DNA from 2 places in the Lysinibacillus sp. FSL K6-1151 genome. Region 2 is predicted to be linked to the other one. Evidence: predicted binding sites of a transcription regulator. Region 2 holds the regulator's gene; the other holds the start of a gene.
The links. The regulator CtsR, encoded in region 2, represses protease genes until heat stress. The targets are predictions, from matches to a motif close to ATGGTCAATAAAGGTCAAACA.

Region 1: a site for CtsR is predicted at 10,071-10,091, ahead of clpP (ATP-dependent Clp endopeptidase proteolytic subunit ClpP). Genes of this name have one in related genera too.

Annotation. Positions count from the first base shown of each region.
Region 1 is NZ_CP152040.1:3,779,767-3,796,235, forward strand. Features, by position in the region: gene gap (type I glyceraldehyde-3-phosphate dehydrogenase) at 1-287, opposite strand, end outside; gene MHI04_RS18225 (sugar-binding domain-containing protein) at 414-1,466, opposite strand; gene MHI04_RS18230 (hypothetical protein) at 1,641-1,763, opposite strand; gene MHI04_RS18235 (glutaredoxin family protein) at 2,025-2,258, opposite strand; gene MHI04_RS18240 (S9 family peptidase) at 2,436-4,709, opposite strand; gene MHI04_RS18245 (TPM domain-containing protein) at 4,872-5,621, opposite strand; gene MHI04_RS18250 (LemA family protein) at 5,621-6,202, opposite strand; gene MHI04_RS18255 (spore coat protein) at 6,338-6,952, shown strand; gene MHI04_RS18260 (amino acid ABC transporter ATP-binding protein) at 7,009-7,731, opposite strand; gene MHI04_RS18265 (amino acid ABC transporter permease) at 7,728-8,438, opposite strand; gene MHI04_RS18270 (basic amino acid ABC transporter substrate-binding protein) at 8,507-9,295, opposite strand; tRNA gene MHI04_RS18275 (tRNA-Arg) at 9,796-9,870, opposite strand; gene clpP (ATP-dependent Clp endopeptidase proteolytic subunit ClpP) at 10,178-10,768, shown strand; gene MHI04_RS18285 (HPr family phosphocarrier protein) at 11,386-11,643, opposite strand; gene whiA (DNA-binding protein WhiA) at 11,757-12,704, opposite strand; gene MHI04_RS18295 (YvcK family protein) at 12,770-13,765, opposite strand; gene rapZ (RNase adapter RapZ) at 13,770-14,663, opposite strand; gene MHI04_RS18305 (8-oxo-dGTP diphosphatase) at 14,673-15,140, opposite strand; gene trxB (thioredoxin-disulfide reductase) at 15,478-16,422, opposite strand.
Region 2 is NZ_CP152040.1:4,489,059-4,505,527, reverse strand. Features, by position in the region: gene rluF (23S rRNA pseudouridine(2604) synthase RluF) at 1-681, opposite strand, end outside; gene adh (aldehyde dehydrogenase) at 922-2,442, shown strand; gene MHI04_RS21915 (DUF779 domain-containing protein) at 2,464-2,823, shown strand; gene MHI04_RS21910 (DUF4003 family protein) at 3,156-4,124, shown strand; gene MHI04_RS21905 (aldehyde dehydrogenase family protein) at 4,168-5,595, shown strand; gene MHI04_RS21900 (acyl-CoA thioesterase) at 5,665-6,144, shown strand; gene MHI04_RS21895 (globin-coupled sensor protein) at 6,189-7,499, opposite strand; gene MHI04_RS21890 (hypothetical protein) at 7,783-7,992, shown strand; gene corA (magnesium/cobalt transporter CorA) at 8,043-9,005, opposite strand; gene MHI04_RS21880 (class I SAM-dependent methyltransferase) at 9,043-9,726, opposite strand; gene MHI04_RS21875 (DUF4870 domain-containing protein) at 9,851-10,156, shown strand; gene MHI04_RS21870 (CtsR family transcriptional regulator) at 10,422-10,892, shown strand; gene MHI04_RS21865 (UvrB/UvrC motif-containing protein) at 10,906-11,448, shown strand; gene MHI04_RS21860 (protein arginine kinase) at 11,445-12,554, shown strand; gene MHI04_RS21855 (ATP-dependent Clp protease ATP-binding subunit) at 12,544-14,988, shown strand; gene radA (DNA repair protein RadA) at 15,080-16,456, shown strand.

The DNA of each region.
Region 1 (16,469 bases), 710 kb from region 2:
CATTCAAGAACTACGTCTACACCTAGCTCACCCCATGGTAACTGTGCAGGGTCTTTTTCAGCATAAACTTTTATGCGTTGACCATTTACTACGAAAGAATCTTCATCTGCATTGACTTCAGCATCATAGATACCGTGGACTGAATCATATTTCAATAAGTGTGCAAGCTGACCAGCATCTGTTAAGTCGTTTACAGCTACTACTTCAAATTCATCATGCTTCATTGCCTCACGAAATACTAAACGTCCAATACGTCCAAATCCATTAATCGCTAATTTTAATGCCATTGTTAATTCCTCCAATAATGTGTAATGTCTGTTTCTAATGAATAGAAACTTTAATTTTGCTTTATGCTCATTCAAAAAGTGTTTCACCACTTTCTGAGATCGAGTGACAAGTTTGGTACTACCCCATCATTTAAGATGGTTGTTTTCTATAGAAGATAAATTCGCCGCAATGGCTTTTGCAGCTGCTTCATCTGTTATAAATATTGTTTGCTTGGGTGCTACTTTAAAATAAGAAAGCATAGCATTAACCTTTTGTTTCCCCGCTGCCACTGCAATAACTTGCTGACTATTTTGTACTTGCTCCAGTTGAATACCAATCGTGCGTATACGATGGACAATTTCACCTTCTGCATTAAAATAATAGCCAAAAGCTTCACTTACAGCACCTTTCTCCTCAAGAATTCGTAAATCCTCAGGAGATGAATTACGACGAATCGCCATTTCCTCTGCGGAGCCAATTCCATGAATGACACAATCTGCTTGATCATAAAATGCCATCATTTCTGTAACCATAGGCTCTGTTAACATGGCTTGATAAGCTTGCTCACTTAAATGCTCTGGTAAAAATAAAGTACGGTACTGTGTCTCCATCTGCATGGCAAATGTTGCAACAAGTGTATTGGCTTGCATTTGCATTTCATGTCCAATACCTCCACGTGCAGCAACAAATGTAATATCCTTTTGTATATCGCCAGGATGTAAAAATTGTGCAAGAGACGCAACGGATTTTCCACCTGTGACAGCTACTACCTGCCCATCAAAGGCTGAAGACATAAATTGTAGTGCCGCTTCTTTGCCAAGTAAGGTTAAAATCGTATCGTCTTCATTGTAATCACCAGGAACTACAACTACACGCTCAATACCAAAATGCTGTTCCAGCTTTTTCGCAAGCTGAGTTAAGCCAGACCATTCGTAAACGATAGCTCTTAGTTTTTCAATAACTATTTCACCATCATCTGTACATACCATACCCGACTTTTGTGAATCTAATAACCCTTGCTCGCGTAAAATATCAGTTTCTTTACGAATTTCTCTTTCTGTCATTTTCAGTGAATCGGCAAGTGTACGTCGTCCGATTGGCTGCATGAGCTGAACAGCTTGTAAAATTCGATATCTTGATTGCAGAAGCGGATACAATTCAGGAAGTAGCCTTTGTTGTGCCTCTGGAACAGTGAACATATTTATCTACTCCCTTATTAATAGCTGTGGGTTATTTTTTATCCCACAACATTATTTCGTGTCCCACTTATGGTTTTATTATAATATGCATTGTTTTAAAGCGCAAGCAAATGTATAGTTTTGGCTAAAAAAAAGCCTCATAGCTTTGAAAACAGCTACGAGACTTTGTTGCGTTTATTTTGTGAAAGATAAAATTGCGTTCTTCTTAAATCCTTCTAAAGCTTTTGTTGCTTCACTTTTATTTGTAAATTCAAAAATACGAACATCCTTTTTCTCAAATACTGTAATAACCCACATTGTAAAATCTCCCTTCACATCATTTATTTTTGTAATATAACAATCACGAAACTCTGTGATACATCTGATAATCTGTTTTATAACAACTTCTTACTTGATACCTATTCTACTCCGTTTTTTATGAAAAGGAAGTCAAATGTGAAGGTCTTCACAAACTGTTCAAATTCAAAACGCTTTCATTGAACAATTTGTGAATTGTGTGGAATACAGCTAACAATAGTGTCATTTATACCGTTATTAATTCTTTATTAGTCTGGTGCATCAACTACTTAATTGCTCCAGCAATGTAGCATAATCTAGATTGCCATACTGAATCACAGCACCATCCTTTTCGACTACCGGAATCATTAGCATATATTTTTCATGTATATCATCATCCTGTTCGATATCAACGATATCAATATCGAATGGTATATCCTCCTGTACAAGCTTTAATGTCTGCAAGCCTTCCACACATAATGGGCAATTTGCTCGACTAAAAAATTTAACAATCATCGATAGCACCTCCTCATCTTATTATAAACGAAAGTGTGATGAAGGAATGTTTTCTATTCTTTGATAACTTTTGATTGAACTGTCTTAGCTTCCCTTTTCGCATCCATATAATGGACTATTGTAATAAAAAAGGCATTGACTGTGCGGAAGCCGCACATCAATGCCTTTCGATTATAATTATTTTAAATGACTGTCGAAGAATTTCACCATGGCATTGTAGAATTCAATTCTGTTTTCTTCATTAGCGAAGCCATGTCCTTCGTTATCCTTTAGCATGTACTCAACATCCACACCTCTAGCACGTAAGGCTTCCACAATTTGATCGGATTCTGCCTTATTAACACGTGGATCATTTGCACCTTGAGCGACAAATAATGGTGTTTTGATTTTATCTGCGTGGAAAATAGGTGAAACAGCTGTTAATAAGTCTTTGTCCTTTTCTGGATGACCTACGCGTTCATAAAACAAGTTACGCATCGTTTCCCAGTATGGAGGAATGGTATTTAATAAAGTGAAAATATTAGATACTCCTACATAATCAACTGCTGCAGCATATAAATCAGGTGTATACGTAATACCAGCTAATGTTGCATAACCACCAAAGGATGCACCATAAATGCCGATACGCTCAGGGTCTGCAATACCTTGATCAATCGCCCATTGCACACCATCTGTAATATCGTCCTGAATTTTAAGTCCCCATTGCTTATTACCAGCTTGAAGGAATTCCTTCCCATAGCCAGTTGACGAACGGAAATTCACTTGCAGTACGGCATAGCCTCGATTAGCTAATAATTGTACTTCTGGATTGAAGCCCCACATATCGCGTGCCCAAGGTCCTCCATGTGGATTGACGATAAGAGGAAGATCTTTAGCTTCTTGATTTTTCGGTAAAGTTAAATAGCCGTTAATTGTCAAACCGTCTCGACTCTTATAAGAAATTGGATGCATTTCAGCAAGTCCTTCTGGTTTTAACCAAGGGCTTAAAGTAGCCAACTCTGTTAAGTCACCTGTTATGGAATCATAGTAATAATATTTTCCATACACGGTATCACTTGAAACGCTCACAATAAATTTTGTCATCTCTTTATTGTAATCATTGATACCTAATTCACTTTCATGCACCCCAAGCTTATTTTGTATTTTACGGAACAGCTTTTCAAACTTTTTATCAAAGAATTGATAATGCAGCTTATCAGTAACATAAGCACCATATAATAATTTATCTTGTTCAGCGCTATATAAAACACCCGAAACATCTACTTCATCATTGGACATTATAACTTTTTCATTGCCTTCTAAATCATATTTTACAACTTCTACTTTATCTCTACCTTTGTTGGAAGTTGCATAAATTGTTTGATTGTCTTTAGAGAAAGCCAGTGGCACTACTTCATCCCCTGCTTCCACTTCAATAAACGGTTTAAATTCATCCTTTTCAGAATCTCGATAAAGGATTGTTCCTGCCACACCATCTGTTGCTACGGCAACACGCACATTTCCATTCCGATCTGCTAACCAGTTTGTAATATTACCTGGATTTTTAGCAACATGCTTTGTTTTACCTGTCTTGACATTCAGCTTGTACACATCAAAGACAGTGGCATCCTCTTTATTCATCATTATAAGAATTTCATCTTTAACACCCTGTAGGCCACTTAATATTCCTACTGTTACATTTGGATATGGCGTTAAATCTTTTTCCTTTGACCCATTAAATGTAGTAGAATAAATATGGAAGTTTTCATCTCCACCTTTATCCTTTAAATATAATAAACTATTTTCCTTCCAGAAAAATCCTGCAATATCACGATCTTTAGAGTTCGAGACGCGAACAGGCTCACTATCATCATTCATTTTTTTTACGAAAACATTGGATCTGTTGTTCCATGCAGAGGCAAATGTGATGTAATTACCATCAGGTGAAAGTTCATAGCCGAAATTCCCAGGATTCTTCATGAAATCTTCTACAGAAATTTCCTTTACACCTTTATTATTAGAACCATTTTTAATTTGTTTTGCATTGTTTAACATTTTAACTGCATCTTGTTTAGCAATAGCATCCGTGCTTACTGACACATTTTTAAATATACCAAGCTTATTGGCTTTCTCTAAATACTCAGCAAGCGATGCTTCTTTTTCTTCTTTATTTAAAGCTCTTACTAAAATACGAGCGGCTTCATCACGTTTAATCGATAAATTTAAATCCGCGAACTCCTCAGCCTTTACCCATGTATCAATAATTTGTTGCCGCATTGAATCTGATCCGTGTTGGAAAGTTAATGCTGTTACAGCTAAATTCAAAAATTCCTGCACTGAAATGCGCTGCTCCTGCGCTATTACAAAGCTATTTGTTTCATTGGTAGCACGTACTTCTTGCATGGTTGCAGGAATAGCTACAGATGTTGTTAAAATGATCGCTAATGATGCAGATAAAAATCTTTTTTTCAAAATGATTCCTCCCTATATCAGTTTACGTTATATCGAAAGTCGATATATTCAAATTATACCAATTTTTGTATTATTGTCAATGTTTGATATTTTTTATGATCATTACTTTTTCTTCACTCATAATGAAAGCGAACTAAATAATTAGTTCGCTAGGTATTACGATTAAAATTTTCTGCTCGCTCCTCCGCCTGCGGAAGATCCTCCACCGAATCCTCCAAAGCCGCCTCCGCCTGAACGCCCTCCACCAAAGCCACCTGGATAACCACCATAGCCTCCAGCACGAGGACCTCCACCACCTTTCGAAAAGAACGTATAAATAATAAGAACAACGAGAACGATCAATATAATTAACCAAGTTGGCATGTCTTCACCTTCGTCTGCTGTCGCTGGTAATTCACCATTCCAATTATACTCCTCGGCAACAGTGCGAAATATTTCAGCATATGTCGATTGGAAGGCTTGATCTATGTCACCCGTACTTGCAGAAGGATAAAATGCCTCATCTAAAATACGTCCTAATTTTCCATCTGGTAATGGCCCCTCTAATCCTTGACCAACAGCTATTACTACGTCATTATTCCCTTCACCCTGTCCAAATGTAGCTAAAATTAAAACACCGTTATTTTTCTGTTCGTCACCTATTCCCCAAGAACGAATCATTTTTGTAGCATACATCTTTGGCTCCTGTCCATCTAGACTATCAATGGTTACAATCATGATTTCAGCGCCTGTGCCTTGATCCAATTGCGCGGAGTAATGATTTAATTGTTCTTTGATACTTGCAGATAATACATTGGCAAAATCATGTATATACGTATTTTTCATCGGTGACGGCATAGTTGCCTTTGCCATGTTCGTAAATAAAAGAAACACCGAACAAACGATGATTATCTGTACAAGGCTACGCTTCATTAGTGTGTACCTGATTGACTAAAATCGATTGATGGTGCTTTGTCAGCTCCTGCTGCGGCTTTAAAGTATTCTTTTTGTTCAAAGCCAAACATTCCTGCCATCAAATTACCTGGGAAACGTTTAACTTGCTTATTAAATTGCTGAACTTCATTATTGTAATCCTCACGTGCTACCGCCAGGCGATTTTCAGTGCCTGCTAGCTCATCCATTAACTGACGAAAGTTTGTATCTGCCTTTAAGTTTGGATAATTTTCAACAACTACAAGTAAACGACTAAGTGCTCCAGTTAAAGCATCATTTGCAGCAGCTTGCTCCTCTGGAGTGTTTGCACTACCCATTTGTGCACGTGCTTGTGTAATACTTGCAATCACCTCTTGCTCATGGTTCGCATAGCCTTTCACTGATTCGACTAAATTTGGAATCAAATCATAACGACGTTGGAGCTGATTTTCCACTTGTGCCCATTTCGAATCTACATTTTCCTCTGCAGTCACCAGGCTATTATATTTAGGAATGAATAATAAGGCGAATAGAACAAGAATAAGAACAATTATCCCAATTGGTCCAAGCAACTTTTTCAATTTATAGAACCTCCTCGACCTACTTTTCCTTTCTTCAATAGTCTACATTTTTGTCTTTACATTTATACCGTATGAATTTCATTTGACTTGACATACTAATTACTGCATCAAAAAATCATTGAGGAGGCGTTTTTTTTGTCACAATCGTTTTACAATGAATCATCAAATCAAACCAATTTCAATCAACAACATAGTCTAAATCATGGTGGCCATGAAATGATGGACATGCATGAAACAATTGGCGAAATTATCGCAGGTATGAACCAAGCCATAATTTTACGCCCACATGTACAAGATCCTGAATTATTGAATATTTTGGATCGCCAGTATAATTTTACCCTAGGTATGTACAATACAATTGTAGAGTCCTTCAAAACAGGACATGATCCATCTGTTCCAACAGGACGTTACCAAATGGAGACAGGAAATGACTTTAAATATGGCGTAAATCCTGGTCAACCAAAAAAGCCAATGCAAAATGCCAATGAAATTAATGATGAAACTATTTCAGGGTTCTTACTTGGTGCTCAAAAAGGTTCAGCAAAATGTATGACAACGGCTGCTTTAGAGACAACAAACCCAGTTGTTCGTCGCGTTGTTGCTGATAGTATTCCTAACTGCATTGAAATGGGCTACGAATTATCCATCTATCAAAATAAACATGGCTATTATCAGGTACCTCAATACTCACAACAGGATATGCAAACGATGCTGAATGCATATGACACAACAACTAATCCCCTTCATTAACACGAAAGAGCAGTCTCTGGTGGTAAACACCAGAAACTGCTCTTTATTCATTAAGATTATAATACCTTCCCTAAAAACGCCTTTGTACGGTCACTTTGTGGATTGCCAAAGAGTTCCTCTGGAGAGCCTTCTTCTACAATATAGCCACCGTCCATAAAGACTACTCGATCCCCTACTTCACGAGCAAAGCCCATTTCGTGCGTAACAACAACCATGGTCATCCCTTCAGCTGCTAGATTTTTCATAACATCTAGCACCTCTTTGACCATTTCAGGATCAAGTGCTGAAGTGGGCTCATCAAATAAAATGGCTTTTGGCTTCATGGCTAAGGCACGTGCAATGGCTACACGCTGCTGTTGACCACCCGATAGCTGCTCAGGATAGTTATATGCCTTGCTGTCGAGTCCAACCTTTTTTAACAGCTCATGCCCTAATTCTTCAGCTTCTGGACGACTCATTTTACGAATTTGCATAGGGGCCATCGTGACATTATCGATAACTGTCATATGCGGGAATAGATTAAATTGTTGAAACACCATGCCAACTTCTGCCCGAATCTCGTTGATATTCGTTTTTGGCGCATTAATTTTCACATTTTCAATATAAATAGCACCATCTGTTACATCTTCTAGCATATTGATGCATCGTAAAAATGTACTTTTGCCTGAGCCAGATGGTCCAATCACACAAACAACTTGTTTCTCTTGGATTTCATAATCAATGCCTTTTAATACTTCAAGCTTTCCGAAATATTTGTGTAGGTTTTCAATTTTTATCATCTTGCTTCCCGCCCTTCTGCCTTAGCTTTACGAGGGACATAACTATTGCTAAATCGTTTCTCGATAAATGCCACGATCTTCGTTACACCATATGTTAAAACTAAATAGAGTAGTGCAGCAACGATGTACGGTTCCCAGAAGCGGAAGCTTGCACCTGCTACTACCTTACTTGCGTATAAAATATCTGGTGCTGCAATAACTGTTACTAATGAAGAATCTTTTAATAATGCGATAAATTCGTTCCCTAATGGTGGAATCATACGTCTAAATGCCTGTGGTAAAATGACCTTACGCATCGCTTGGTTATGTGTTAACCCTAAAGAACGAGCTGCCTCCATTTGCCCCTTTGCAATACTTTGAATACCTGCACGGAAAATTTCCGCATTGTAAGCAGCACAGTTTAATACGAGCGCTGTAATCCCTGACACCATATATCCTAAAGAATGACCAAAAATTGTTGGAATAACTGCTAAGTGAATTAATAAAATTTGCACAAGCATTGGTGTTCCACGGAATAAATCGATATATAATTTTGATGGCCAATAAATCCATTTTTTACTCGATAATTTTCCTAGGCCTAAAAATAGTCCTAATAGAATACCTCCAAAATAACCACTAAGTGTCAAAATAATTGTTACGCCAATACCCCGTATAAACATATCTCGGTAGTTCCAGACAATGTCCCAGCGTAAGTCAAAGATGTCCATCCGAAAACCCCATTTCCCCTTTAAAGTGAATGAGCCGCTAGCATACTAGGGGCGTCATCATTCATTTATTACTTGAAATCAGAACCTGTAATTTCTTTTAATTTACCGTTTTCTTTAATCTTTTTAAGACCTTCATTTAATTTATCTAATAGCTCTTTGTTTCCTTTTTGAACCATAAAGCCATAATATTCTTTTTCAAATGCATCATCTTCGATTACTTTTAGTTTTTGATCTGGATGCGCTTTAATGTATTCGTAAACTACCGCATTGTCTCCAATAGCTGCATCAACGTTACCGTTTAACATCTCTTGAATTGCGATTGGTTGACTTTCAAACGCCATAATATTTGTACTTGCTTCCCCTTGTAGCTTTTTCGCCGCCATATGACCTGTAGCATTAATTTGTACTGATACCTTTTTATCTTTTAGTTCAGCTAGAGATTTAATTTTTGAATCTTCTTTTACAACAATCAATAATTGAGACTCATAATAAGGCTCTGTAAAATCAAATGATTCTTTACGCTCTTCAGTAATTGTGATTCCTGAAGCGCCAATATCTGTTTCACCGTTTTTAATTGTTTGGAAAACTGGCTCCCAACCAATGTTATTCCAGTCAACTTCAAAGTCCATTTCATCAGCAATAGCTTTTAAAACATCGACATCAATCCCCACAATTTTCCCTGAATCGTCAACAGATTCAAATGGTGCGAAAGTTGCCTCTGTACCAACTTTATATATTTTCTTACCATCTTCTGAAGATGAGCTTCCTGAAGATGCACCATCCTTTGTACCACATCCTGCAAGTGCTAATGTTAATGCTGCAACCATCATCAGTAGCATCCAACCTGTTTTCTTCATTGTATTTCCCCCTATTTCGATAATTTTCCGAAATGCGTATTATTTTTCGCAATTCGGAAATGTTAGACTATTAGGTCAATTATATTAATATTATAGTATTTAGACAACAACTTTTCGCATAAAACTAAATATTTTTTCATATTAATTTATAATAAACTTATATAATTAGAAGAAACATGTATAAATAACAAGAAATCTAATCTAAAATTAATATATATACACTACAATCCACACCAAATTTCGATAAATTTAGGCAAAAAAAAAGAATCCCCTCAGATAGGATTCTTTTTCTCGACTATTTCTAGTCTTCACGTACAGTATGTCCACTAAAAAATAATTTGGAGTTATTGCTTTTTTGAAGGTTTGAAAGGAATAAATAGGGGAATAATGCCAACTAGGACAGTATTGCACCTATATCTCCCTCTCGATCTCCGCTAAGCAGGCTGCTAAACTACTTATTAGGAGATGAGCTATAACAAGTCTATCTATATTCAGTAAAATGGCGCCCTCGGAGGGAATCGAACCCCCAGTGCAAGAACCGGAATCTTACGTGTTATCCATTACACCACGAGGGCAAAGGCACAAAAAAAAAGTACTCACTCTAGGCTTACGAAAAGCATGATGTAGATAACCCTCATTTTTTGAAGCATACCTGCAAAATAGTGTACTGTACTTTAAACTTATAACCTCAATTATTATACAAGCCTATCACATATAATTCAACCATAGAATGCAAAAACATTTTATTTTTTTTATTTCACTTTAGCAGGGTTAATATTTGACCTTCCCTGACTATAATGTGTATGATAAGGATACAGCTGAAATAACAATGGAAATTTTCAGCAAAGGTATTCGAATTTAGTTTTTTAAGGAGGATTTAACATGAATTTAATTCCTACAGTTATTGAACAAACAAGTCGCGGTGAACGTGCATATGACATTTATTCACGTCTACTTAAAGACCGTATTATTCTTTTAGGAAGTGCTATTGATGACAATGTGGCTAACTCCATTGTTGCACAACTTCTTTTCCTACAAGCGGAAGATCCAGATAAAGATATCTCTCTTTACATTAATTCACCAGGTGGATCAATTACGGCTGGTATGGCTATTTATGACACAATGCAAATCATTAAACCACAAGTTCAAACAATTTGTATTGGTATGGCTGCATCAATGGGTGCTTTCTTACTAGCTGCTGGTGAGCCTGGTAAACGTTTTGCATTACCAAATGCAGAAGTAATGATTCACCAACCACTAGGTGGCGCACAAGGTCAAGCGACAGAAATTGAAATTGCTGCTAAACGTATTTTATTCTTACGTGAAAAATTAAATGGCATTTTATCTGAACGCACAGGCCAACCACTTGAAGTCATTGCTAGAGACACAGATCGTGATAATTTCATGACTGCTGAACGTGCTAAAGAATATGGTTTAATCGATCACATTATGCACCGTAGCGATAATAAATAAAAATGAGAAGGCATCACAGACTCGCTCTGTGATGCCTTTCGTGTTGTTGAAAAAAGGTGATGTCAACGGCAGAAACAGCCATTTTGAAAGGCGAGGGGTTGATTTCCGTTCCGCCAGCGTCCTTTCCAGGGGGTGTCCGCTGATCACTGCATTCGCTCCAGGGGCTCCTCTAGGACGCTAATCCCCTAGGAGTGACGCTGGCTCCACTCCCATCAACCATTCTGCAAAAGTGTCTTTTCCTGAACAAAATAGCCCTTTATTTATATTATTAGAAAGAGGATAGGCTCTTATTTTCAATGCGGAGAAGTGATGGATGACAACACTTCTCCATAAAGCGTAGTGAATACCTTCACTTTATTTGAAAACCTTTCTAAAAAGAAACATTTTTATGGATTGGGGTGGAAGGCTACTTGACTCCCGTGGGATAGCGAGACAGGCGAGCCTCTAAACGGAGCGGTAGCGGAGGAAGCTGCTCGGCGCTCGCCCACAGGAAAGCAAGTAGCCTGCAATGGAAATCCATTTTCGCCTTTCACAAAAACGCTATGGATGGTTTTGTTTTTCAACACTATGAAGGCATCACAGATTTGCTCTGTGATGCCTTTTGTGTTCAATGAATGTTAGTCTTCATTTTCGATAATTGTAGCCAATGCTGTAACCGCTTGCTCCGCATCGCTGCCGTCACTACTTAAAGTAACTTCAGTGCCTTTAGCGACTGCTAAGCTCATGACACCCATAATGGATTTGGCATTTACTTTTTTCTCGTCTTTTTCCAGAAAGATATCCGCACTAAAACGATTTGCTTCCTGCACAAATAGTGCTGCTTGTCTAGCTTGTAGTCCTAATTTTAATTTGACCTGGACTCTTCTCTCAATCATACTCAAAACTCCCCTTCACTACCGTTCATCTATTAGTTTTATCTTACCTCACTTACTAGCAAAAGAACAATAAGCGATTACGCATGACATTCATACCTGAAAAGTATGAAAACTTAACCACCTATTTTTTCACCGCGTCTTAATGCATCAGCAATCTCATCAATTTTTCTCAATCGATGGTTAACACCTGATTTACTAACCGTTCCACTTGATACCATTTCACCAAGCTCTTTTAATGTCACATCCTGATATTCTACCCGTAGACGTGCTATTTCACGTAGCTTTTCTGGTAGCTGATCCAGACCAATTGAATTTTCAATAAATCGAATATTCTCTACCTGTCGTAATGCTGCACCAATAGTTTTGTTTAAGTTGGCTGTTTCACAGTTCACAATACGGTTGACGCTATTTCGCATATCTCGCAATATGCGCACATCCTCAAACTTCATCATGGCCTGATGTGCGCCAACAATATTAAGGAAATCTGAAATTTTCTCTGCTTCCTTTAAATAGGTGACAAAACCTTTTTTTCGTTCAATTGTTTTGGCATTAAGTTCAAATTCATTCATCAAATCCATCAATGCCTCACCATGCTCTTTATACAAAGAATAAATCTCTAAATGGTAGGCTGATGTTTCTGGATTGTTGACAGAACCTCCTGCTAAAAATGCTCCTCTTAAATAAGCTCTTTTTTGACCACTCTTTTTGATGAGCTTTCTTGAGATTGTATGGTTAAATTGAAAGTCGTCTGAGATGATTTCTAAATCAATTAGCAGCTCGCGCGCACCTTCTCTTACACGGCAAATATACACGTTATTTTTTTTTAGTCGCATCTTCTTACGAACAAGCAATTCTACATTGTACGGATACAATTTTTTCATAATCGTATATAGTCTTCTAGCAATTGCAGCGTTTTCAGTTTGCACGTCTAAACTTAGTTGTTTATTTGCAAAGGATAATGAACCATTCATACGAATTAGGGCAGAAACTTCTGCTTTCATACAATGATTGTCCGCTTCTATTTGCGTTAATTCCTTTTTTGTTTCAGAAGCAAAAGACATATCATGCCCCCCTTTCAATCATGATTTCTATGTATATGTTCATCTTACCATATACAATCAATCCATTATGTTTCTATAATGGGTCTTCTTACTTTTTGCTGGTAAATATCAGCATAATCTACCAGCCATTCTGCAACATTGATAGCATTATGTCGAACAGTCCCATCTGACCGAATTGTAGCAATATCACGTTGTATAACCTCTAAGCCCATACTTTCAAGCTTCGCCACGTCAAATGTCACTGGCTCTGCTCTTTCTTCTTTATATAGTTCTTTTACAGGGTTAGGGAGTTCTTCGTCGTTTACTAAAATAGAATCAATAAAATCGCCGCCAACATGCTTATGTATGGCTGTTACATGATCACCTGCTGTATAAGAGATCGTTTCACCTTTTTGCGTCATTAAATTACAAACATATATTTTTCTACCTTTCGCTTTCACAACAGCTTCCCCTATCTCCTTCACAAGCAGATTTGGAATAATACTTGTATATAAGCTTCCTGGACCTATTAAAATATAGTCTGCACGCTGAATCGCACGAATGGCTTCTGGTAACGGTTGCACATTTTCGGGTACTAAAAAAACACGATCAATGCGCTTTGATGCTGTTGGAATTTTTGATTCTCCTTCAATAATTGAACCATCCTCTAGCACAGCATGTAAGTTTATTTTTTTATTTGCAGCTGGTATGACACGACCATGAACTTTTAAAACCTTGCCCATTTCACTTATAGCATGATTAAAATCTCCAGTAATATCAGTAAGTGCCGTAAGCATTAAATTTCCTAAGGAGTGACCTTTTAAATCCTCTGATGCTGAAAAGCGATATTGAAACATTTGCTCTACAAGTGGTTCAATGTCTGATAATGCCGCAATCACATTACGTACATCACCAGGTGGTGGAATATCGTAGTCATCACGTAAACGGCCTGAAGAACCCCCATCATCTGCCACTGTCACAATGGCAGTAATATCAAATGGGTGATGCTTCAGCCCGCGTAGTAATGTGGAAAGCCCTGTACCACCACCTATTACGACAAGCCTTGTTTGCTTTTTCCCCATTCACTCATTCCTTTCTACGATTAATATCACGATGCGTAATAACCGTATTTTCCTTGCCTGCTAAATATGCCCCAAAAAATTCTGCTAATGTCACTGAGCGATGCTGACCGCCAGTACAACCAAAAGCAATGACAAGCTGTGACTTACCTTCTTGTCGATAAAGAGGAATCATAAAATCTAATAAATCCGTTAGTTTTTTTATGAGTATTTGCGTATCTTCCAAAGCTAAAACATAAGAGGATACCTCTGTTTGTAATCCTGTTTTGGGACGTAGCTCCTCTACATAATAAGGGTTTTTAAGAAAACGAACATCAAACACTAAGTCTGCATCAATAGGCATCCCATGTTTAAAGCCAAAGGACATAATGTTCACAGTAAAAATAGTATCTGCCTCACTAGCAAATTCATTGACAATTCTTTCACGTAATTGCTTCGGTTTCATGTTCGATGTGTTATATACAAAATTAGCACGGCCCTTTACTTCAGATAAAAGTGCCCGTTCCTGTTTAATGCCATCTAAAGGTAAACCATTGACTGCTAGTGGATGGGCACGTCTTGTTTCTTTATAGCGTCTAACTAATGTGGCATCGTCTGCATCTAAAAATAACATACGAGTATCAATATCGCCTTCTTTTAGTATATGGTCTAACGCGCCAATAAGAGCATCAAAAAAGTCGCCACCACGCATATCCATTACGGCTGCAATACGCGTACTATTTTTACCAGAATCTCTTAGCAGAGTTAAAAAAGTTGTAAGTAACGCTGGTGGTAAATTATCAATACAGTAATACCCTAAATCCTCAAAGCTTTGAATAGCTACGGTCTTCCCAGCCCCAGACATTCCTGTAATAATAACCAATTCGTGTGTACATTGTTGGCCTTCAACCACCACTGTCATGCAACTCCTTTATTGTTCTTTTGATATTTGTATTTTCTGATGAAGTAATTCAAAATTCGTTGTATAGTCAAACGTGCCATATTGAATGCCTGATTGCGAAACCGCAAATTGTAAATTAGTTCGATCTCCTTCAGCCATTGGCAAATGTGCTAAATCCTCTACTGGGTGCCATGCAAGCTTGCCTTCTCTCGTTTCTTCGAATGGTATACCTTCTACATCCTTTGCAACAAATGTATAGAGCATCCACTCATCCACTACATCATTATTTTCTTTAATAATCATCGTATAAACACCCTTTAAATGAACATTTAAAGGTGTGACATTTGTTTCTTCTTGAAACTCACGTACAGCAGCCTCAAAGATGGATTCACCGCTCTCCATTTTCCCTCCTGGAGCAACGTACCAGCCTCGTCTTGGTTTCTGAAGTAATAATACTTTACCGTCTTTTACGGCAATTAAATTTGCAATTCTTTGCATAGGCACACCTCTAATCACTTTTGCATTCTACTCCCCATTATAGCAAGACCTTGCAAGATTTGTCCTCATTTACAACTCTCTAGTAAAGACAATTAACAATTTAGGTTTATTCATGTGTAATGCTTTTATGTTAGGCGAAAAATACGTTTATTTTTTTAATTTGTACAAATAAAAAAGTAGGTTGCTCCCACCTAATTGAGGCGGAAACAACCTACTAAACAAAATAAAAGGGGGATTGCTAATTACATTTTTTATCATACACCTTTTATATGTCATTCAAGTTACAGCAATATTAAAACCACATTAAAATTGTATTTTTTTCCTTTAAATAGCCATGTTAGGCATTAATTTTCTCTAATAGCTCTTCCACATAATGCTGTACAGCTTGTGCGGCAATACTACCGTCACCTGTCGCTGTCACAATTTGGCGAAGTGTTTTTTCACGAACATCTCCAGCTGCAAAGATACCTGGGATTTTAGTTTCCATATTGGCATTTGTCAAAATATAGCCAGCATCATTTAAAATGCCTAATGATTCAAATGGTTTAGTTAAAGGCAACATACCAATATAGATAAAGACACCATCTGCTGCAAATTCAGATTCTGTACCATCAACAGTTGATTGTAATGTGACACTACCAACTTTACCATTAGCTTCATTAATTTCTTTTACAGTTGCATTCCAAATGAAATCAATTTTGTCATTGGCAAAGGCACGATCTTGTAGAATTTTTTGGGCACGTAATTTGTCACGACGGTGGACAATCGTTACTTTATCAGCAAAGCGAGTTAAATAAACGCCCTCTTCAACAGCTGAATCGCCACCGCCTACAACTACTAGATTTTTTTGTTTAAAGAATGCCCCATCACATACTGCACAGTAGCTGACACCACGACCGCCTAGCTCTTTTTCACCTGGCACACCCATTTTTTTATACTCCGCACCTGTTGTAATAATAATGGCACGTGTTTTATATTCTTTTGCACCAGATTTAATTGTTTTATATTCTTCACCATCAATGATTTCGGATACATCACCATAGGCATATTCTGCACCAAATTTTTTAGCGTGCTCAAACATTTTTGTAGATAGCTCAGGCCCTAAAATGGTATCAAAACCTGGGTAATTTTCTACTTCCTCTGTGTTTGCCATTTGCCCACCAGGAATCCCACGTTCAATCATTAATGTTGATAAATTTGCACGAGATGTATAAACAGCAGCAGTCATCCCAGCAGGACCTGCACCAATTATTACTACATCATAAATTTTTTCTTCTGACATCAATACTTCCCCCTAAACAGAATACTTTTTATCTTCATTCAACCAAT
Region 2 (16,469 bases):
TAGTTTGAATAGTTCTGTTCGTTCCTTATCTGTTAAATCACGCCATTGGCCCACTTTTAAATTACCAAGCTTAATATTCATAATACGAATACGCTGTAGGCGCTTAACGGAATAACCTAGCGCTGAGCACATTCGGCGGATTTGACGATTTAAGCCTTGCTCTAAAATGATTTTAAAAACTTTGTCCGAAATCTTTTCTACACGACAAGGTAAGGTTGTTGTATCTAGAATATCAACACCGGCTCCCATTTTTTTAATAAATTGCGCTGTTATAGGCTGATCAACTTGAACGATGTATTCTTTTTCATGATGGTTTTCTGCACGCAGAATTTTATTGACGATATCGCCATCATTAGTTAATAACAATAATCCCTCTGATTCCTTATCGAGACGTCCGATATGAAAAATACGTAAGGGATGATTGACGAAATCAACGACATTGCCTTTTATATGACGCTCTGTTGTACTTGTAATGCCGACAGGTTTATTCAGAGCAATATAGACAAGCTGTTGTTCTTTCTTTACCTCTTTTCCATCAACGCAAACTATATCACCCGTTTCAACCTGACTACCGACAGTCGCCAACTGACCATTAATGGTTACTTTTCCTTCAGCAACCCATTTATCAGCACCACGACGGGATATGATGCCTGTTTCACTTAAATATTTATTAATACGCATATTGTTCTCCTATATTTTATATTATTTTTAAGTATACCTTAACGTGTACATGCCGTGAATTCTAGAAGCTTTTCTAGCAAAAATAAATTAAATAGAAAAGTTTTTTAAAAAGTTGAAATTATTTTATGTTTCTGACAATATAGTAGTTGAGAGGGTTTCTATGAAAATAGTGTTATTCCGATATAAAATAACGTTTTTTCTAGATAGTTCTCATTAAATTGTGTAAAGGGGAGAAGTAAAATGGTTTATGCATTTCCAAACACTGAAGGATCGGTAGTTCAATTCAAACAGAAATATGATAATTATATTGGTGGCGAATGGACACCCCCAGTGAAAGGTCAATACTTTGATAACGTCACTCCTGTTACTGGACAAGTTTTTACACAAGTAGCACGTTCCACAGCTGAGGATATTGAACATGCACTCGATGCAGCACATGCTGCTAAAGATGCATGGGGCAAAACATCACCAACAGAACGTGCAAACATTTTACTTAAAATTGCGGACCGTATTGAGGAAAATCTAGAAAAGCTAGCCGTTGCTGAAACATGGGATAACGGTAAAGCGGTGCGCGAAACATTAAATGCAGATATCCCTCTTGCAATTGATCATTTCCGTTATTTTGCTGGAGTCTTACGTGCTCAAGAAGGTTCCGTTAGCCAAATTGATAACGATACAGTTGCTTATCACTTCCATGAGCCGATTGGTGTAGTGGGTCAAATCATCCCTTGGAACTTCCCACTATTAATGGCAGTATGGAAGCTCGCACCAGCACTTGCAGCTGGGAACTGTGTCGTATTAAAACCTGCAGAGCAAACACCAGCATCTATTATGGTGCTTGTGGAATTAATAGAAGATTTATTACCACCAGGAGTTATTAATGTTGTGAATGGATTTGGCTTAGAAGCAGGGAAACCGCTTGCATCCAATCCTCGCATTGGTAAAATTGCCTTTACAGGTGAGACGACGACAGGTCGTTTAATTATGCAATATGCATCTCAAAATCTTATTCCCGTTACATTAGAATTGGGCGGTAAATCACCAAATATCTTCTTTGAAGATATTATGGATAAAGATGATGCCTTTTTAGATAAAGCAGTAGAGGGCTTCGTACTATTTGCTCTCAATCAAGGAGAAGTATGTACATGTCCTTCACGTGCACTGATCCAGGAATCTATATACGATAAATTTATGGAGCGTGTACTACAGCGTGTAGAAGCCATTAAAGTGGGCAATCCGCTTGATCCAAACACAATGATGGGTGCGCAGGCTTCAAGTGAGCAAATGGAAAAAATTCTTTCTTATTTAGATATTGGTAAGCAAGAGGGTGCACAATGCCTAATTGGTGGCGAGAAAAATAATGTAGGCGAGGGCTTCGAAAATGGCTACTACATTAAACCGACAGTCTTCAAGGGAAATAATAAAATGCGTATTTTCCAAGAGGAAATTTTCGGACCAGTTGTTGCTGTAACAACGTTTAAAACAAAAGAGGAAGCACTAGAAATTGCTAATGATACATTATATGGCTTAGGTTCTGGCGTTTGGACGAGAGATATTAATACAGCTTATCGCTTCGGTCGTGAAATTCAAGCAGGTCGTGTTTGGACAAACTGTTACCATGCTTATCCGGCACATGCTGCATTTGGCGGCTATAAAATGTCAGGTGTTGGTCGTGAAAATCACAAAATGATGTTAGCACATTACCAACAAACGAAAAACCTATTAGTTAGCTACAGCGAAAACAAACTTGGTTTCTTCTAATTTGTAGGGAGGTGCATGAGCGTGGTTGAACGTGTACTAGCTACAGAAGAAGCGCTGGCACTAATCAATCTATTAAAAGATAAACATGGACCTGTGATGTTTCATCAGTCCGGCGGATGCTGTGATGGCTCCTCGCCAATGTGCTATCCAGAAGGTGATTTGCTATTAGGAGATCAGGATGTGTGCCTTGGAGAGATTGGTGGTGCGCCTTTCTACATGCACAAAAATCAATATGATTACTGGAAGCATACACAAATCATATTGGATGTTGTTGCGGGCAGAGGAGGCATGTTCTCATTAGAGGGCGTAGAGGGAAAACGTTTCCTAACAAGGTCAAGAGCCTTCACATCTGAGGAGTTACGAGAACTAGGGTTAATTTAAATGAAGGATAGTACAGCGGCAGAAAAATTTGCCGCTGTTTTTTATATTAATTTTTGTGGAATAGAGTATGTAAAGCGATATTAGTTGATGAATTTCTTAAAAATAGGAATAAATTTAATCGATCCTTTAAGGTGACGGTAAATAATAGTTTTCTTGTGGTTTTTGCTATCATCCTCAAGACCTCCTTTTATAGTTGTTAATATTTCCTATTAAATCAGATAAATGAAGTAACATACATTAAATTAAGTTTACTTTTTATGTTAATTGTTACAAAGAGGATTGAATCTTTCGCACAGATTGTAACGTAAAATGGGTAAAGGAGTGTGCTAAATATGGATTACGCGCTGATTGAAAATGAACTTACAAATACAGTTGAGGATGTATCAAAGGCTGCTGGTTGGACAGTCGATCGTAAAATTGTTTTAGCGATTGCTAGTAAATTTGTAGCGTCAGGAAAAACTTTTGATGCAATAAGATATAAAAATGTTCTGCAAGAGATGAAGAAGCAATCCTCGTGGATGTCCCCTTTACGAACAACAGTTGGGTATAGTATTGCCGCCAATTTATTGGAGCAAGAAGATACTGAAAAGGCAGTCGAGAATTTACTTACAAACGTGAGTATCTTGAAGGAAGCCAAATTTAGAAGCGGCAATTTCAGCTATATCGGAGCACAGTTTTTGACTGAGGATGAACAAAATAAAAAAGCACATGCACAGGCAGCTAGAACTTTATTCGATGCTATTCGTAAACATCATCCATTTTTAACATCTTATGAGGACATTCCTTATGCAGTGTTATTGAGTAGTCCATCTGATGATGTTGAGCTACGGGCGGAAACAATGAATCAATATTATAAAGAATTACGAACATATAATTTTAATGCTGGTAATGAACTACAGTGGCTATCACAGGTATTAACATTTTTATCCCCACAATTTGATGTTAATCTAGCACCAAATGTTGTGGCACTCCGTGATACACTCAAAAAGCAAAATGTAAAGGTCAAGGCTATGCATTATCCTTTACTCGGCTTTTTAGCCATACTAAGTCTTACTAAAGCACAGCTTCAAGATATTATTGATTTATATCAAGAATTAAAGGACTTGAAATTATTAAAATGGCACCGTGAATTTGTTCTCTTTATGGCTGTACAAATCGCTATTTATGATATGGCGAAGGTGCAAAATTCTTTGTCCATGACCATTATGTCTTCCATTGAATTATTAATCCAAGCACAGCAAGCAGCGATGATAGCTGCGGTTAGTGCAGCTGCTATTGCATCAAGTTCAAGTTCTTCATGATAGAATAAAGGAGAACTTGATTATTTGGAGGTGCATTTGAAGGATGAAGGAAACAAAACTATGGATGAATGGTCAGTGGCAAGATGCTAAGGAAAGCTATGAGCTAACATCTCCGTATAGTGGTGAGGTTATTGCTCAGGTAGCAAAAGCATCGATACAAGATGTAGAGAGAGCTATCGAAGGTGCACAGCAGGCATTCCAATCGTTTAAAAAGACTACAGCCTACGAACGTGCCGAAATATTATATAAAGTTGTTGAGATTATGCGACAACGTAAAGAAGAATTTGCTGAAATTTTAGCATTAGAGGCAGGGAAGCCTATAGTAGCAGGATTAGCCGAAATTGACCGTACAATCGCAACCTATCAATTTGCGGCAGAGGGAGCTAAACAGTCTAAGGGTGAGACTGTTCCGATGGATGCAGCACCTGGAGCTGGAGATCGTATAGGCTGGACAAAACGAGAACCATTAGGTGTAATCTCAGCCATTACGCCGTTTAATTTTCCGTTCAATTTAGTGGCACATAAATTAGGCCCAGCATTTGCAGTAGGTAATACGGTTGTATTAAAGCCAGCAACACAAACGCCGTTAAGTGCTATTGTGATGGCTGAAATTTTTCGTGAAGCAGGATTACCTGATGGCGCGTTGCAGATCGTAACAGGAAGTGGTGGCGAGCTTAGTGATACACTTGTTACGCATCCATACGTCAAAAAAGTAACCTTTACAGGCAGTAGTAAAGTTGGTTTGAGCATTAAAGAAAAGGTCGGTTTGCGTAAAATAACGTTAGAACTAGGTTCTAATGCAGCCGTAATTGTCGAACCATCGACGCCAATTCATAAAATTGTTAGTCGTTGCGTAAGCGGTGCTTTCAACTTTGCTGGACAAGTATGTATTTCGTTACAACGTATTTATGTGCATTCGTCCATCATTGATGAATTTACTGAAGCATTCGTTGAAGAAACGAAAAAACTTATAGTAGGAGACCCGTTAGATACAAAGACAGATGTCAGTGCCATGATTAATCCAAATGAGGTAGAACGTATCCGAGCGTGGGTTGAGGAAGCGCAAGAACAAGGGGCAGTTATTGCAACAGGTGGCGAATTTACAGAACGTACTCTAACACCAACAGTTATGACGAATGTAACAGCTGACATGAAAATTGTCTGTCAGGAAACATTCGCACCAATCGTCTCAATTGTTTCATATGAAACATTAGACGACGCGATTCGACTTGTGAACGAGTCGGACCTTGGTCTAAATGCGGGTATTTACACGAATATATTGTCAGATGCCTTATATGCAGCAGACGAATTACAGGCTGGTGCTGTCATTATTAATGATATTCCGACATTCAGGGTAGATAACATGCCATATGGTGGTGTGAAGATGAGTGGTTATGGACGAGAAGGAATTAAGTGGGCCATTGAGGAAATGAGCGATATGAAATTTATTTCGATGAAAAAATCATTCTAAATTTGCATCAGCTCTTCTTCTGCGATACGATGACGAAAGAACATTACATGAAGGGAAGTTGCAAGTATTATGCCAAACAACGCTGTACCAATGAGCCAATCACGTACGGTTCAATCGCGTCTCGTATTACCCCCAGACACAAATAATCACAATTCTATTTTCGGTGGAAGAGTGTTAGCTTATATTGATGAAATCGCTGCTATTACAGCAATGAAACATGCGAAGGGACTCGTAGTTACAGCATCTATTGATTCGGTTGATTTTTTATCGGCTGCACATGTAGGGGATATTCTTGAAATCGAGAGTATTGTTTCGTCTACAGGACGTTCTTCTATGGAAGTTTACGTTCGTGTTGTTTCTCGTAATATTGAGACTGGCGAGGAAAAATTAACGACAGAATCCTTTGTTACGATGGTTGCAGTAAATGAGGAAGGGAAACCAGTACCAGTTCCTGCGATTTATCCTGAAACAGATGAAGAAAAACGTTTGTTTGAAACAGGGCCAGCAAGACGAGAGCACCGTAAGCAAAAACGTGCATTACCACATTAAGGAGAAAGGGAAATTCGCTTTTAAAAGTGAATTTCCCTTTCATTTTACATATTTAGTTCATTAACTACATTAATAAGAGAGTCAGAAGAAGAAGAAACGAGCGTAGCTCCCTGTGATAATTCAGTAATTAGATTAGAGATGGCTGAAATATCTCTTGATGTGTTGACATATTGCTGTTGAATGCCAGAAACAGCATCGGCAATATCATTAAATGACTTGGATAAATTCTCTTGTGTATTGACACTGTGCTGAATTTTTTGATCCACATTAAGAACGGAATTGGCCATCGTTGTAATATTGCTTTCTGTTTCTTTAATGAGGTGTGAAACATTTTGTACGGCATTTTTTGTTTCCTCAGCAAGCTTGCGTACTTCCTCAGCCACCACCGCGAAACCTTTCCCATGTTCTCCAGCTCGAGCAGCCTCGATGGAAGCATTTAAGGCTAATAAATTGGTTTGATCAGCAATACCTGTAACAAGTCCAACAATCTCAGAAATTTTCTGAGAAGAGGTACGTAGCTGATTCATCGTTACCTCCAGACTGTTGACACTTTGTAAAATGACTTGGATTAAATCATTTTGTTCTTTAAGCTGCAGTTGACCACGTCTTGATTTTTCTTGGGTATCTGCTACGAAGCTTAATCCTTGCTTTGTCGCCACAGCAATATCATCTGTCTGTGAGGAAATAACCAATAGTGATGCTGCTGTTTCTTCACTAATAGAGTTGAGCTCCTCTGCTGTACTTTGAATGGTTGTAACAAGAGAGTTTTTTGTTGCATCAGCCACTGAGCGAATGCGTTCTTCTTCATTTTCATAGGCCTCGATCACAAGCTGTTGCTCGAAATTAATGATTTTACAAAAAGCATTTATGGCACGAATGGCATCTTGTTTTGAGATGTCCACTTCGCTCACAAAATTTGTGAATGTAGAAGTGAGTGATTGGAATGAGGCAATATACCATTTGGATTGTAAACCAATTCGCACGTGAGTCTCGGCAATTGCCTTTCTTTCGGCAATGTAGGCATCATTTATATGACTCTCAAAAATATCACTTAAATGTTTATGTAATGTAATTTTCAAACGGTCAATATGTGATGTTCTATTAATAATATCGATTAGATCTTGGCTCAAACTAATGGCAGCATAAAATTGCTCCACCATTGCAGGGATGAGATCCTTTGCAAGCGGTTGTAGTTGTTTAATGATTGCTAAATCGTCTACTGTTAAATTTAAAAGTTGCAATTGTTTTTGAAGATTCGGGTAGTTCGATACATCTAGTCGAACATCATTCTTAAAATTTTCAGGTGTTAATGTAATTGAATAGTTAGCACTACTGTTTTTGGAAAACCAACTCATTATTATTTGCTCCATTCCTAATATCCATAATAAATTGTAAGTAAAAAAGCCTTTTGAAATTTGTTAGGTTTGTAAATTTGATAAATAATTGGTATTAAATCTATTTTACTATTATTTGCTGAATATTTGGTTAAAAATTTGGTTATTTCTTTATTTTTTTACTTTATTGTCAGTTCAATTAGTGAAGCGAAGTAAATTTGAATTTAAAATAGGAAACCTGTAAAATACGAACTGTTTAGCAAGATAGAGACTGTACGTAAAAAGGGAGTAGAGGAGGTATTATATGGAGAAAAAGCGTTTTAAATTTGTCATCCCAGTCATGGTTATTGTCGCAATTGGCTCTGTTTATATGTTACGAAACTATTATGCTGAGGTACCCTCTGTTGAGCGATTATTAATTACAATCTGTGCAACTTTGGGATCAGGCGTACTAGCATACTTTTTATTTCCGCAGCAAGGTGATAATAAAATTGATGATAGGGGACCCTATTAACTTCTTGAAAAAGGAGACTGCTCGTTTCATGACAAAACGAGCAGCTTTTTTTATGGTTTAAATAATTTAAACCAGCCTTTATGTTTAAAGATGGCTAGCATAAAGATCGCAATAATAATCATGGAGCCTAGTACAATAAAATAGCTGTAATGGCCATGAAGCTCAGGCATGTTATCAAAGTTCATGCCATATACACCAGCAATAAAAGTAAGGGGAATAAAGATAGTTGATACAATGGTTAAAGTCATCATAATGCCGTTCATGCGACTTGAGCTCATAGCCATATAGCTATCGCGCATATCCGCTGTCAATTCTCGATTGGATTCAACCATTTCAGTTAGTTTAATGAGATGGTCATAAATATCTCCGAAATAAGCTCTTTCTGATTTGTTTAAAGAAAAACGGTAAGAATTAAGAATTCGATATAAAAGATCTCGCATCGGTAAAATAGTGCGTCTTAGGTCAAGTAAGTCACTACGGAATTCGAAGACAATCTTCATGGCATTTACGTTGCTTTGGTATGTAAGTTCGCCTTCAAGTGCATTAAGATGATCTTCAATTTTATAAACAAGAGGGAAATAGCTATCCACGATTTTATCAATTGTTTGATATGTTAAATAAACCGTTCCCCGTTCCCAATTCTTTGGTTGGCTTGCTAGTATCTTTTGTACCTTATCTATTTCAGGAACAGGGTTTTTATGGAACGTCACAATAAATTTATTGGAGGCAAAAATATTAACCTCTTCTGCAGCAAGGTTCTCTTCATTTACTCGATGAATAACAAAGAAATGAAAATCATCATAGAAATCGAGCTTTGGGCGCTGTAATCGCATTAAGCAATCTTCAATAGCAAGCGGATGGAAATGGAAAAATGTATCTAATAATGATTCTTCTTCGGCTGTAGGGCAATTAAAATCAACCCAATACCATTCAAATTCTTGCTGATGTATAACTTCCAATGGAAAATCTTTTAGTAATTGTTGTTGTTTTGTAATACCAATGGTGCTTATCACGGTTTTCACCTCAAATTATTTACTACAAAATATTTATTTAGTGCCCCTCTTTAAAGCATACCCAACCAGCAAATAAAGTAGTGGCAAAAAATCTAGAAGGTTTTGTAAAGCCCGCCTTTTGTAGCAGTGTTAAAATATCCTCTTCACGCATAAACGGAAGGGAGCGAATGGATTTTTCCATCTCTGCTACATCAGATGCAGAAAGCTTTGTATGTTGTAGCCAATAGGAACGCCATAAATCAAATTGTAGTTCAGTTTCTAAAGAGCCGGGCTGACCATATTTCGAGACAAGGACAAACGGTGCTCCAGGCTTTAAATGTCTTGCGATTTCTTCTAATGTAGATAGCTTTTCTTCATAACCCAGAATAAAATGCAGAACGAGAACACAACTTGCTGCATCGTATTTTATGGAGGGTAATTGAGTACCTAGTATTGTTCCTTGGTGGAAAGACAGCGTATTGGGTAGAGTGTGTAGACGTTCCTTTGCTATGCTGAGCATGGACTCTGATGGATCAATACCTGTGAATGACCAGTCGGGCCTTCCATCTGCAAGCTGTAAAATTTCATTGCCGCTTCCTGCACCCACAATTAACATATCAGCTTTATCTGGGAGTGTAGAATGATAAAAGGTTTGTATTAAACGTAGCATGGCATCATAGCTTGGCAATGTACGACGAATACCCTTTTCATATTCGTTTGCTAATGTGTTGTTAAATTCCATCTCTCATCACAGCCTTCCAAAAAAAATTTAATAAATCTTATTTAATGTGAAACTATTACGGGTATAGTTCCGTAAATAGTAGTACATAAAACATAGACAAAGTACAAAGAAAGGGTTGATATATATGGAGACTAAATGGTCTAAAGTAATCATACACGCAAGTGCATTTTTTGCGCCATGGTTAGTACCTATTATTTTCTTCTTAATTAGTTCGGATGAGGAAGTGAAGGCGATTTCTATTCAAGCATTGCTCTTCCAAATTGTTATGGGTATTTTAATCGCTATCTCAGTTGTTTTAAGTTTTGTTCTTATTGGGTTACCGTTTTTAATCATTTTCGGCATCATGTTATTTGTTGTACCAATTATCGGTATCGTAAAAGCATTGTCTGATGAGCCTTGGCGTTATCCAATTGTTGGTCGTTGGGTATAATTTTCATAGACGCAAGTATATGCTAGTTGCATATGCTTGCGTTTTTTCTATGACTAATAAGGGTACATTAGGTATATGAGCAAATTATAACCCGCGCAGTTTTAAGTGAAAAAGTGCTGTTTTTCGTACTAAAATAGGCATTTTAAGACTTTTCACTTTTCTATGGGCGAAATCATTGCAATTTTTTTGAAGCGTTTTGTATAATATACTAAAAGAAAGTCAAAGATAGTCAAAGTCAGTGAAGCAAGCGAGGTGTATTCCTAAAATGCGTAATATATCAGACATCATAGAAGGTTACTTAAAGCAAGTACTTGAATTAGGTGGAGAAGGGCATATTGAAATTAAACGGAGTGAGATTGCTGATAAATTTCAATGTGTGCCATCACAAATAAATTATGTAATTAATACAAGATTTACTGCCGAGCGAGGTTACCTTGTTGAGAGCAAACGTGGTGGTGGTGGGTACATACGAATTTTACGTGTCCGCGCGCATTCACAGATTGATTTAATCGACGATGTTCTCAGACAAATAGAAGGTGGAGCATCTCAAACGATGGCAGAAGATTTAGTATATCGGCTCATCGATGAGCAGGTAATTTCAAAACGAGAAGCGAAATTAATGTTAGCAGCAATTGATCGCTCCACAATCGATTTACATCTCCCTTTAAGAGATACTATTCGAGCAAAGATCTTGCGAGCAATGCTGACAACAATCAAATATGAACAGCAAAAATAGTGAGGTGATGGAAATGATATGCGAACATTGTAAACAACGTAATGCGACAGTTACAGTAACACAAGTTCAAAATGGGCAAAAGGTGGAGCACCATTATTGTGACGTCTGCGCCTCACAGTTCCATCCATTTCATGCAGAGTTTAAACAAGAGCCAGTGTCTATTCAACAGCTATTGTCGAACTGGTTCGGCTCGCCTACATGGCAAAAGGTGGGGGAAAAACAACAAGTTCAACCACAACAGCAAACATGCCCACAATGTGGATTTTCGTATAAACAATTTTTAAAAGAAGGTAAATTTGGATGCCCGAGCTGTTATGACACCTTTAGTGAGCATTTGCCTAAGCTCTTTAATCGCATACAGGCAGGCCCTCAACACATTGGTAAAATGCCTGGTGCTCGCAGTAATGTGTATGTCATTAAAAAGCAAATAGAGGATATCCGCAAGCGTATGAAGGCCGCTGTAGCAGAAGAACAATTTGAGGAGGCGGCGAAGCTCCGTGATGAAGTTAAAGAGCTAGAGAAGCATCTACAATTTGAAGGTGGTGATGTGTCATGATGATTGATTCATTTTTAGAGCGTGCGACCCCAACGTGGATGCATATCAAGGATGATTATTCAGATATTGTCATTAGTACACGTATTCGCCTTGCTCGAAATTTAGATGGCTATCGATTTCCATTAGCTTTCTCAGAGAATGAGGCACTGCAGGTGGAACAGGCAGTTACACATGCACTAAGTGATAGCCCAACGCTTCAAAATGATTATGCTTATTTTGCTATTAAGGATTTAACGCCTCTACAGCGTCAAATTCTTGTAGAAAAGCATTTGATTAGTCCACAGCTTGCTAAAAAAGAGCAAGTAGGCTCCATACTTCTTTCTGAAGATGAATCCGTTAGCATTATGGTGAATGAAGAGGATCATTTACGCATTCAATGTATGACAGCAAGCTTTCAACTTCAAAGTGCCTATGAACAAGCAAATAAAATTGATCGTATCCTAGAGAAAGTATTACCGTATGCCTTTCGAGATACTTTTGGCTATTTAACAAGTTGTCCGACGAATATTGGCACGGGTCTTCGCGCATCGGTCATGATGCATCTACCCGCACTGACATTAACCGGGCAAATGAATCAAATTATTAATGCCATGACTCGCTTAGGAATGACTGTAAGAGGTATATATGGGGAAGGCAGCGAAAATTTAGGAAATGTTTATCAAGTGTCGAATCAAATTACACTTGGGAAGACAGAAGAAGACATTTTAGCAGACATACAAAGTGTCGCTGAAAAGATTATCCAAAAAGAGCGACACGCAAGAGGGAAGTTGATGGAAAAGGCAGAGCTTGCTCTAGAAGATAGAGTATATCGGGCTTTAGGTACCCTTACACATGCGAGAATTCTAACAAGTGAGGAAGCCGCTACCTGTCTATCTAATGTTCGTTTAGGAGTAGATCTACAGTTAATTGATGGGATTCAAGCAACAACCTTAAATGAATGTGTTGTTAGTATGCAACCAGGTTTTTTACAGCACTATGCAGGTGAGGCACTGCCCCCTGCTGAACGGGATCGTGTCCGAGCGGAAATGCTCCGTGAGGCATTATCTCAAGAATATGCGAATAAGCCTATAAATGGGGAAAAAGGAGAGGATTTATATGATGTTTAATCGTTTTACACAACGCGCGCAAAAAGTATTACAGCTTGCTCAGGAAGAGGCTATTCGTTGGAAGCACGAATCTATTGGAACAGAGCACATTCTATTAGGGCTTATACGTGAAGGCGGCGGTATTGCTGCGAAAGCGTTAGAAGCCATTGATATTAGTCCTCAAATGATTGAAGCTGGTATTGAGGAATTAGTTGGTAAAGGTAAAGAAGATGTCGGCCCAATTGTTCACTATACGCCAAGAGCTAAGAAAGTAATTGAACTATCTGTGGATGAATCACGTAAATTAGGTCACTCGTATATCGGCACAGAGCACTTATTATTAGCGCTTATTCGTGAAGGTGAAGGCGTGGCAGCTCGCGTCTTAAACAATGCGGGTGTCGGCTTAAATAAAGCACGTCAGCAAGTATTATTGCTATTAGGTAACAACGATAATGCACAATCTGGGCAACAAGCAGCTCAAGCTGCCAATACCCCAACTTTAGATAGCCTAGCGCGTGATTTAACACAAATTGCACGTGAAGGCACATTGGACCCTGTTATTGGTCGAAGCAAGGAAATTACACGTGTGATTGAAGTGTTATCGCGTCGTACGAAAAATAACCCTGTATTGATTGGTGAGCCAGGTGTTGGTAAAACAGCAATTGCTGAAGGGTTAGCACAGCAAATTATCCATAATGAAGTACCGGAAATCCTACGTGACAAACGTGTCATGACTTTAGATATGGGGACGGTTGTTGCAGGTACTAAATATCGTGGTGAATTTGAAGATCGTTTGAAAAAGGTGATGGATGAAATTCGCCAAGCTGGCAACATCATTTTATTCATTGATGAATTGCATACATTAATCGGTGCAGGTGGTGCAGAAGGTGCAATTGATGCCTCCAATATTTTAAAACCATCTTTAGCACGCGGTGAGCTTCAATGTATTGGTGCAACAACATTAGACGAGTACCGCAAATATATTGAAAAGGATGCAGCATTAGAGCGTCGCTTCCAACCAATCCAAGTGGATGAACCAACAGTGGAAGAAGCGATTCTAATTATTCAAGGCTTACGTGACCGTTATGAAGCGCATCACCGTGTAAAAATTACAGATGAAGCGATTGAAGCAGCGGCTAAAATGAGTGACAGATATATTTCAGACCGATTCTTACCAGATAAAGCAATTGACTTAATCGACGAGGCAGGTTCTAAAGTCCGCTTACGTTCATTTGCAGTGCCACCAAACTTAAAGGCACTTGAAGATAAACTTGAAAATGTGCGCTCTGAAAAAAATGCAGCCGTATCAGGCCAAGAATTTGAAAAGGCAGCCTCTCTAAGAGATACAGAGCAAAAGCTGAAAGATGAAATTGAAGCTACACGAAAAAATTGGAAAGAAGAGCAAGGCAAAGCGGAATCTAAAGTGACTGTGGATGATGTTGCAGCAGTTGTATCAATGTGGACAGGAATCCCAGTAGCTAAAATTGCTTCCGAGGAATCTTCGAAGTTATTACAACTTGAAGAAGAGTTACACAAACGTGTAGTAGGGCAAGGAGAAGCGGTAGAAGCGATTTCTCGTGCGATCCGTCGTGCAAGAGCAGGCTTAAAAGATCCAAAACGACCAATCGGCTCATTCATTTTCTTAGGACCTACAGGTGTTGGTAAAACAGAGTTGGCAAGAGCACTTGCTGAAGTGATGTTTGGCGATGAAGATGCGATGATTCGTGTCGATATGTCTGAGTACATGGAGAAGCATTCGACTTCTCGTTTAGTAGGTTCACCTCCAGGCTATGTGGGCTTTGATGATGGTGGTCAATTGACTGAAAAGGTTCGCCGTAAACCATACTCGGTTGTATTATTAGATGAAATTGAAAAAGCACATCCAGATGTTTTCAATATTCTACTGCAAGTTCTTGAAGATGGCCGTTTAACAGATTCTAAGGGCCGTGTAGTAGACTTCCGTAATACAGTAGTCATTATGACTTCAAACGTTGGTGCCGATGCTTTAAAATATCAAAAGAGCCTTGGTTTCAATGTAGGTGGAGCAGAATCTAAGCATAAAGATATGAAGGGTACGATGCTAGAAGAATTGAAAAAGGCATTCCGTCCAGAGTTCTTAAACCGTATCGATGAAATGATTGTCTTCCACGCATTAGATAAAGAGCATTTAAAAGAAATCATTGCAATGATGGGCAATGCACTAACAAAACGCTTAAAAGAGCAAGATATTTCGTTGGAGCTAACTGATGCAGCACTTGAGAAAATTGCTGAGGAAGGCTATGACCCTCAATATGGTGCTCGTCCGTTACGCCGTGCATTACAAAAACAAGTAGAGGATCGATTATCAGAAGAATTGCTGAAAGGTAATGTAGAGAAGGGTAATCAGGTAATCATTGATTATGTAGACGGTGAGTTTATTGTAAAGAAAAAAGAGGGAGTATCCATCTCTAAATAATTTTATGCAAAGACAGCGAGGCTTTAAGTGCCAAGCTGTCTTTTTTTCTGTACAATTAATGATAAGAACAAATATTCGAGGTGAAAGCAATTTGGCAAAGAAAAAAACAAAGTTTGTATGTTCAGGCTGTGGCTATGAAACTGCAAAATGGATGGGAAGATGTCCAGGGTGTGGAGAATGGAATAAGATGGTGGAAGAAGTTGAGATGGTCGCAAAGGGACCACGAGGAGCATTCCAGCATTCTGCTACAGTTACCCAAAAGGCTCTCCCAATTATTCAGGTCGAAGCGACTGAAGAATCCCGTGTAGCGACGGAAATGGGCGAACTGAATCGCGTATTGGGCGGTGGTATTGTACCCGGTTCGCTCGTATTAATCGGGGGAGATCCGGGGATTGGGAAATCTACACTATTACTACAAGTTTCAGCATTACTTTCGAATAAAGGGCATCGTGTGCTTTATATTTCTGGAGAGGAGTCCATTCGTCAAACAAAATTACGAGCAGAGCGTCTAGGAGTGGTTTCTCAAGAGCTTTACATATATTCCGAGACGAATCTCGAATTTTTAAACCAAACCATTGATGAAGTACAACCGAAATTTGTCATTGTCGATTCCATACAAACCGTCTTTCATCCAGAAGTAACAAGTGCACCAGGTAGTGTATCGCAAGTTCGTGAATGTACGGCAGAACTGATGCGAATCGCCAAGACAAAAGGCATTGCTATTTTCTTGGTCGGGCATGTAACAAAAGAGGGGCAAATTGCCGGACCTCGTATTTTAGAGCATATGGTTGATACAGTGTTATATTTTGAAGGAGAAAGACATCATAATCATCGTATTCTACGCAGCCAAAAAAACCGCTTCGGCTCTACCAATGAAATTGCGATATTTGAAATGCTTCAAGGGGGATTAAAGGAAGTGCTGAATCCTTCTGAATTATTTTTGCAGGAGCGGTCACAAGGAGCAGCGGGATCCACTATTGTTGCATCCATGGAGGGGACAAGACCCATCCTTGTTGAAATTCAATCTTTAGTAACACCTACAAGCTTTAATTACCCTAAACGTATGGCAACTGGTGTCGATCAAAACCGAGTGCAATTGCTAATGGCAGTGCTAGAAAAACGGATGGGCCTCATGCTACAAGCTCAGGACGCATATATTAAAGTGGCTGGTGGTGTCAAATTGGATGAGCCAGCAATTGATTTAGCGGTGTTGACAAGTATTGTCTCAAGCTTTAAAGATCAAGCTGTGCGAGCAACGGACTGCTTTATTGGTGAAGTAGGGCTGACAGGTGAGGTACGTCGAGTATCGCGGATTGAACAGCGTGTTATTGAAGCGGCAAAGCTTGGGTTTAAAAGAGCTTTCATACCTGCCTCCAATATTGGTGGTTGGGATTTTCCACAGGGAATAGAAATAGTTGGAGTAGAAACGATCAAAGATGCATTAAATGCATGCTTTAGAGAGTTGTAAAGGGAAATTGTGC